DNA from 2 places in the Mesorhizobium sp. M1A.F.Ca.IN.022.06.1.1 genome. Region 1 is predicted to be linked to the other one. Evidence: riboswitches for the same ligand, from Rfam matches in the RefSeq annotation. Region 1 holds a riboswitch; the other holds the start of a gene.

Region 1 (4,238 bases):
GACCAGCCCGGCGACCCCCGGCAGCACCGTGCGCAGCGCCGGCCATTCGATCAGCCGGAAGGCCGACCGAGCGTCCATACCGAGCTGGCTCGCCAGCCGCCACTGGTCGGCCGGCACGGTGCCGAGCGCCTCGAGGAACAGCCGCGTGGCCAATGGCAGGTTGAAGAAGACATGCGCGACCAGGATGCCGGAAAGGCCGTAAATGCCCGGCCATTCCCCACCGCCGAACGTGCCGAGGATGCCGGCAAAATAACCGGCACGGCCGTAGAGCGCCAACACGCCGAGCGCGGCGACGATGGCCGGCAGCGCCAGCGGCACCGTGAACAACTGCAGGATCAGGCGACGTCCGGGAAAGTTCGTTTGCCTGGACAGGGCGCGGCCGACGAACACTGCCGGCAAGACCGAAAGCAATGTCGACAGCAGCGCCTGCCAAAGCGTGAAGCGGGCGACGCGGAGCAGATAGCTGTCGAAGGCCGCGGCAGCGCTGGACGGACCGCTCGCGCCTTCGAGGATCAGGCCGGCGAAGGCGCCGCCGATGAGCAAAGTGATGGCGACAAGGGCGATGATGCCGGCGGTGATGCGAGGGTCAGGGCGCGGCGTGGATTGCACGCTGCACCACGTTGGCTCGAGCTAGCGAACGCCACGTTCCGTCGCACCCCCCTCTGTCCTGCCGGACATCTCCCACTCTAGGAGGGAGATTGGCAGCTTTGCCGCTCTTCCTACACCGTCGGCGGCTAGCGAAATCACCGATGACCGCGAATTTCCCCCTTTGCGGGGGAGATGGCCGGCCGGACAGAGGGGGGTGCTCAAGCGCCATCCTGCGTCCTACTTGCTCATCGCCGCCAGCCATTCATCCACCCAGGCCTTGCGGTTGGCCGCCACCTCGTCCGGGCTGAACAGCAGGGTTTTGGTCGGCTTCACCAGCTTTTCGAAGGCCGGGTTGAGCGGCTTGTCGGTCTTGCCGGCCGGGAACATCCAGTTGGTCTCCGGGATGATGTCCTGGAACTTGGGCCCGGTCATGAAGGCTATGAATTTTTCCGCCAGCGGGTTCTTCGCGCCGGTTTTGGTGATGCCGGCGACCTCGATCTGCAGATATTCGCCCTCCTCGAAGGACGCCGCCTGATAGCGCTCGGTGTTCTCGGCCACCATGTGGTAGGCCGGCGAGGTGGTATAGGAGAGAACCATCGGCGCCTCGCCCTTGGTGAACAGACCATAGGCCTCGCTCCAGCCCGGCGTCACGGTCAGCACCTTCGGCTTCAGCTTGGCCCAGGCTTCCGGCGCCTTGTCGCCATAGACCGACTTGACCCACAGCAGCAGCCCGAGGCCCGGCGTCGAAGTGCGCGGATCCTGGATGATGATCTTGTCGGGGCCGGCGCCCTCGACCAGTTCCTTCAAGCTCTTCGGCGGCGTCTTCAGCTTTTCGGTGTCGTAGACGACGGCGAAATAGCCGTAGTCGAAAGGCACGAAAGTGTCGTCTTTCCAGCCGCCGGGCACATTCAAATCGGCCACCGCGCCATGCCGCGCGAATAGGCCGCTCGCCTTGGCATCCGCGGTCAGGTTGGTATCGAGGCCGAGCACGACATCAGCCTTGGTGCCGGGGCCCTCCAGCTTGACGCGGTTGAGCAGTGCCACGCCGTCGGCAACCGAGACGAATTCAAGATCGCAGCCGCATTCGGCCTCGAATTCCTTCCTCACCGCGGGCCCGGGACCCCAGTCGGCGGTGAAGCTTTCGTAGGTGTAGACGGTAAGCTTGTCTTTAGCCTCGGCAGGTCCGCCTGCCAAAAGCGAAACAAGGCCGACTGCAAGAACAAGGTTGGACAATAGCGAGCGCATCGGCGCCTCCTTCGTTCGCGTTAAAGGAATTGAGGCGTCGGATGGTCCGAAACGTCTAATCCCTCCGCCGGTACAAACCGGATCAGGTTCAGCGGGTTGGCTTTGTGCCTCTCAGCCGGTTCGCAAAATCAGCGTCCGGCACCCCGTTAGAGCATTTCGAGACATAGGCCCGGCCGATGCGGCGCGCAAGCGGAAGTTTCCTGGGCATCCATCAGGGTTCACCGCGGTAGCGAAGTGCGATTCCGTTTGGACGCGCCCGCTTCCGTTTCGTTGGCCGGGCTGGTAAGGGCGACGGCCATGGGCACATTCACCATCCTGCTTGGCGGCGATCTCGTCCGCACGCCTCGGCTCGATCGCCAGATCGAAGGCTCCCGCATCATCGCCGCCGATGCCGGTATCGGCCATGCCGATATGCTTGGCCTGCTGCCGGAGCTCTGGGTCGGAGATTTCGACTCGGTGCCGGCGAGCCTGCCGGAGAATCTGGCCGCCGTGCCGCGCAAGATTTTCCCGACCGAGAAGGATATGACCGACGGCGAGCTCGCCATTGCCGCGGCGCTGGCGCGCGGCGCCACCAGCCTGGTGCTGGCCGGCGCCTTCGGCGGCAAGCGCGCCGATCATGCCTTTCTGCATTTGGCTCTAAGCGTGCGGCTGGCCGAGGCGGGCACGACCGTGCTGCTGACCAGCGGCGCCCAGGAGGGCGTGCCCATCCTGCCGGGCAAAGCCGGCTTCGACTACGCCGAGGGCACGCTGTTCTCGGTGCTCGGCTTCTCCGACCTCGCCGGCCTGACGGTCTCAGGCGCCAAATGGCCGCTGGACGGTGTCGAGGTGGCGTTCGGCTCATCGCTTACCATATCAAATGAGATCAAGGATCGGCTCGAGATCGCGCTCGAGCGTGGCCGGGCGCTGCTGCTCGCCCACCCCTATCCTCTTCCCGAAAGCTGACATGGCCCCGCCTCTTCTCAATCTGGATGGCATAAAACTGACTTTTGGCGGCACGCCGCTGCTCGACGGCGCGGCACTGAGCGCCTCCGCCGGCGAGAAGATCGCGCTTGTAGGCCGCAACGGTTCGGGCAAGTCGACGCTGCTCAAGATCGTCGCGGGGCTGATCGAACCGCAGGACGGCGAAGTATTCCGCCAGCCCTCGGCAACGGTGCGCTACCTGCCGCAAATGCCCGATATGGATGGCTTCGCCAGCGTGCGCGCCTATGTCGAAGCCGGCCTCGGGCCGGCCGACGACCCGCATCGCGCCACTTATCTGATGGAGCATCTCGGCCTGACCGGCGAGGAGCGGCCGAACGACCTTTCCGGCGGCGAGGCGCGCCGCGCAGCACTCGCCCGCGTCATGGCGCCGGAGCCCGATATCCTGCTCCTCGACGAGCCGACCAATCATCTCGACCTGTCGGTCATCGAATGGCTGGAAGAAGAGCTTGCCCGCACCTCGTCGGCCGTGATCCTGATCTCGCACGACCGCCGCTTTCTCGAGCGCGTCTCGCGCGCCACCGTCTGGCTCGACCGCGGCCAGACGCGCCGGCTGGACAAGGGGTTCGCGCACTTTGAGGAATGGCGCGACCAGGTGCTTGAAGAGGAAGAGCGCGAACAGCACAAGCTCGGCCGCCAGATCGTGCGCGAGGAGCATTGGCTGCGCTATGGCGTGACCGCCAGGCGCAAGCGCAACATGCGCCGGCTCGGCGAGCTGCAGGCCATGCGCCAGCGTTTTCGCAGCCATCGCGGCGCCGAGGGTTCGGCGACGATGGTGGCAAGCGACGCCGCTGAATCCGGCAAGCTGGTGATCGAAGCCAAGGGCATCGAGAAGAGTTTTGGCGACCTCACCGTGGTCAAGGGCTTTTCGACCCGTATTCAGCGCGGCGATCGCGTCGGCCTTGTCGGGCCGAACGGCGTCGGCAAGACGACGCTTCTCAAGATGCTGACCGGCGAGCTGCCGCCGGATGCCGGCACCGTGCGGCTCGGCGTCAATCTGGAAATCGCAACACTCGACCAGAAGCGCGAGGCCGTCGACCCGCAGGAGACGCTGGCGAATTACCTGACCGACGGGCGCGGCGAGAACCTTGTGGTCAATGGCGAGCAGCGCCACGTCGTCTCCTATATGAAGGATTTTCTTTTCAAGCCGGAGCAGGCGCGCACGCCGGTGCGCGAGCTTTCAGGCGGCGAGCGGGCGCGACTGCTGCTGGCCCGGGTGCTGGCGCGGCCGGCGAACCTTTTGGTGCTCGACGAGCCGACCAACGACCTCGACATGGAGACGCTGGAGCTGCTGCAGGAACTGGTCGCCGGCTTTGCCGGAACGGTCGTCCTGGTCAGCCATGATCGCGATTTCCTTGACCGCACAGTCACCAGCGTGATCGCGCCCAACGGCGCCGGACGCTGGATCGAATATGCCGGCGGCTATT
Region 2 (4,238 bases), 1.5 Mb from region 1:
GTGCGCCTCCTTTGGCAGGGTTTCGTCGTGGAAGGCGCGCGCCGTCTCCGGATCGAGCGACAGGTTGAACTGGTCTTCCCACCGGAACTCGAAGCGCGCCCGCGACAGCGCGTCGTCCCTGATTTTGGCGGCTGGATGGCCCTTGGCGAGGTCGGCGGCGTGGGCCGCGATCTTGTAGGTGATGACGCCGGTCTTGACGTCGTCGCGGTCGGGCAGGCCGAGATGCTCCTTGGGCGTGACGTAGCAGAGCATCGCCGTTCCGAACCAGCCGATCATCGCCGCGCCGATGCCCGATGTGATGTGGTCGTAGCCGGGCGCTATGTCGGTGGTGAGCGGCCCGAGCGTGTAGAACGGCGCTTCGCCACAAACCGCGAGCTGCTTGTCCATGTTCTGCTTGATCTTGTGCATCGGCACGTGGCCGGGCCCTTCGATCATCACCTGGCAGTCCTTGGTCCAGGCGATCTTGGTGAGTTCGGCTAGCGTTTCCAGTTCGGCGAACTGGGCCGCGTCATTGGCATCGGCGATCGAGCCGGGGCGAAGGCCGTCGCCGAGCGAGAACGCCACGTCATAGGCCCGGGCGATGTCGCAGATCTCCTCGAAATGCTCGTAGAGAAAACTCTCCTGGTGGTGATGCAGGCACCACTTGGCCATGATCGAGCCGCCGCGCGACACGATGCCGGTGACGCGGTCGACGGTCAGCGGGATATAGGGCAGGCGCACGCCGGCATGGATCGTGAAATAGTCCACGCCCTGCTCGGCCTGCTCGATGAGGGTGTCGCGGAACACCTCCCAGGTCAGTTCCTCGGCGACGCCGCCGACCTTCTCCAGCGCCTGGTAGATCGGCACGGTGCCGATCGGCACCGGCGAATTGCGCACGATCCATTCGCGGATGTTGTGGATGTTGCGCCCGGTCGAGAGGTCCATCACCGTATCGGCGCCCCAGCGGATCGCCCACACCATCTTCTCGACCTCTTCGGCCATCGACGAGGTGACGGCGGAGTTGCCGATATTGGCGTTGATCTTGACCAGGAAATTGCGGCCGATGATCATCGGCTCGCTTTCCGGGTGGTTGATGTTGGACGGGATGATGGCGCGGCCGCGCGCCACCTCGTCGCGCACGAATTCCGGCGTGACGAAGTCGGGGATCGCGGCGCCGAAGCTTTCGCCATCACGTTGAACTTTCGAACGCAACTGCTCACGGCCGAGGTTCTCGCGGATGGCGACGAACTCCATCTCAGGCGTGATGATGCCGGCGCGCGCATAGGCGAGCTGTGTGACGGCGCGGCCGCCGGCCGCGCGCAACGGTCTGTTGCGAACCGGGAATTCCGGCGTCAGGCGATCGGCTGAGACGAAGCCGTTGTCTTCCGGCTTGATCGTGCGGCCCTCGTAGCGCTCCACGTCTCCGCGCGCCTCGATCCATGCCTCGCGCAGCCGTGGCAAGCCACGCTCGATGTCGGTTTTCATCGCGGTGTCCGTGTAGGGACCGGACGAGTCATAGACCGTGACCGGCGGCTCGCCGGCGCTCGGGTGGACCGAGATCTCGCGCATCGGCACCCGCAGCTCCGGGTGGAGCTGACCGGGTTTGTGGACCTTCTTCGAAGCGGGCAATTCGCCGACGGTGACGGTCGGGGTGTGGGCATTCATGAGTGAGCCTCCTTGCTCGAGTGCACGGAGACCCAGTCCACGCGATGAGGAGGAAGTGACGCTTCGCTTAGGATGCGGGCACTGCCCGAATGCCGAAGCCGGATTGCCGACCCGCGAAGCCTCGCACCGTCCCTACGCCAGTATGAACTGGATCAGGTTCAACGGGTCACTGCGCGCTATTAGCAGTATCTCAGCCCCTTGCCGGGACTCCCCTGGTGAGGCGCCTAGGTTGGACGATGCGACGCTATCCTGTCAACTCGACTTCATGACTTCTCCAGCCTCGAACAAGCGACGAGAAGGGGCGCAGCCACGCAGCTTTGATCGAGCATCTCTTACATCGACGCCCATTGAGCCACGACCTTGCGCGCGTCGAGCTGGCAGTCGGGGCCCACTTGTCATCCGCCAAGGAAACGCTTTTGCGAATCCCTTGTGGCGGCGGATTGAAGAACGCATTTTTCGCCTCGAAGAGCATCTGTTCGGCGTCTACGGACGCTGGTTCGATTTGTTCAGGACCGAATTATTGCGCAGCCGTAAGGGTCGAGTTGCAGCGTTCCTTCAACGGCCTTGCCCGTCAGCAGGTCGAGGCCCTTTGGGACGTTGGGTACGATCACGGCGACTTCCGTGGTGTTCAGCACGAACATCAGCCGGCGGTCGTCGGCTTCCCTGACAGAGACCTCCACCCCGGCAGGCAGGTCGGGCAGCAAAGGCGCTATACCGGCTTTGGCCAGCACGACATCGACAAGCTTCTCCGTCAGTTGCGGCGTGAGATACGTGCCGACATAGACAACCCGACCTTGCCCAACCTTGCGGGCGGTAATTGCCGGAGAGCCGGCGGCGAAGCGGTTCGACCAGATGCCGAGCACCTCGGTGTCAGGCGCTACATCAAGCACCTCGTACAAATGCGCAGCCTGGAATTCTTCATTGCCAAGGGTGAACAGGTATTTGCGTTCCGCGGACGAGGCCGGGAGCGGCGGCGGTGCATAGGCGCCCATCGGAGCCGGACGAAACAGCGGAAACAGGCCGCTGCCGCCTTCGGGAACGACGCGGCCGAACTCCGCCACCCTGACGCCGCTCAGGGCTGCAAGGGCCTTGCCGGGCGCCTGCTCGCGAATGATGTGGTTGTTCTCGTCCCTCGTCCCGCTCAATGCCGATAGGATCAGCGTACCGCCGTTGCGGACGAATGTTTCAACAGCCTCGTTCCATTCATCCTTCCACATCACCCAATGCGGGACGTAGAGCGCCTTGAGCCGCGAAAGATCGTCTTCGGGATGAATGAACCCGCATGCAATGCCGTTCTGATAGCAGTGGCGATGAAGCAGCGTCGCGTCTTCGAGCGGACTGGGGAGGCCGATCGGATAGGTCTTGTGAGCCTCCTGGTTGTCGAAGTCCGCGCCGGCGATGCCGAGGTCCATGCGCACTGCGGTGCCAAGAATCTGCTCCTTCGCGGCGGCGATCTCATGGAAGAAGCGGCCTGCCTCGTCATAGCGGCGGCGCGGCACGTCGTCGTGATCGATGACGCCCATCCAGTAGATCTCGGCGCCGAAATGCGCGGGACGCCAACGAAAGAACATGACACCGTCGGCGCCGCGCGCCACCGAGGTCATGGCCATGCGACGCATCTCGCCGGGCTCCGGCGTCATCGTCGAGAAGCCGGGCTGGCTGCCGAAGCCTGAGGCCTGCTCCGGAACGATGAAGTTGCCGGAATAGGCGCGGCATATGTCGAGATGGAGGGCCTGGGTCGCGGCATGCCCGCCGGTTCGGCGCATCTCGTCATAGAGCATCGGATAGATGTCGAAGCCGATGAAATCGAGGTCCTGTCCGAACTGACCGCGGAAGTCGATGTCGGCAAGCTGGCCAAGATTGTGGAAGATGAACCAGTCCGGATTGGCGGCGCGCAGGATCTCGACCTGGTCGTGTTGGAAGGCCGCGGTCGCGGCGGCCAGAAAGCGATGGTAGTCCTGCACGTGGCCGGGGCTGGGGTAGGACGGCATGAGCGGTCTCGGCAGGTCGATCTGCGAGAAATCGTCGTAGGCCGTCGCCCAGAAGTGGCCGCCCCAGGCGAAGTTCAGCGCCTCAATGGTGCCGTAGGCCTTCTGCAGGTATTTCTGGAACTCCAGCCTTGTCGAAGGCGCGAACGATTCCGACACCGTGGTGTTGAGCTCGTTGTCCGTCTGCCAGCCGATCACACGCGGGTTGTGCCGATAATGCTCGGCCATGGCGCGGGTGATGCGGCGGCTGTGGGCGCGGAATACCGGGCTTGTGGTGTCGGCATGCTGGCGCGATCCGTGGCTTGAGGCCCGCCCGTTCATGTCAACGCGCAGCACTTCGGGATAGTTGACGGTGAGCCAGCGGGGAGGGGTGGCTGTCGGCGTGCACATGATCGTGTCGATCCCCGCGCGGCCGAGAAGTTCGATCGCGCGATCGAACAGGCCGAACTCGAACTTGCCTTCGCGGGGCTCGAAAATGTGCCAGGCGAACTCTCCCATACGCACCGTGTTGACGCCGGCGGCGGCCATGCGCTCGGCGTCACGCTGCCAGCAGCCTTCGTCGACATGTTCGGGGTAATGAGGTGCTCCAAGCAGAAAGCGGTCAAG

The links. A riboswitch is a leader RNA that binds a small molecule or an ion and turns the genes downstream of it on or off. The one in region 1 is predicted to bind thiamine pyrophosphate.
Region 2: it holds a riboswitch for thiamine pyrophosphate, as region 1 does, so the genes downstream of both, thiC (phosphomethylpyrimidine synthase ThiC) here and thiB (thiamine ABC transporter substrate binding subunit) in region 1, are expected to answer to the same signal.

Annotation. Positions count from the first base shown of each region.
Region 1 is NZ_CP034455.1:3,574,388-3,578,625, reverse strand. It holds gene thiP (thiamine/thiamine pyrophosphate ABC transporter permease) at 1-609, opposite strand, end outside; gene thiB (thiamine ABC transporter substrate binding subunit) at 826-1,833, opposite strand; TPP riboswitch at 1,876-1,989, opposite strand; gene EJ078_RS17105 (thiamine diphosphokinase) at 2,131-2,775, shown strand; gene EJ078_RS17100 (ABC-F family ATP-binding cassette domain-containing protein) at 2,777-4,238, shown strand, end outside.
Region 2 is NZ_CP034455.1:5,058,939-5,063,176, forward strand. It holds gene thiC (phosphomethylpyrimidine synthase ThiC) at 1-1,644, opposite strand, end outside; TPP riboswitch at 1,756-1,868, opposite strand; gene EJ078_RS24115 (beta-galactosidase) at 2,151-4,238, opposite strand, start outside.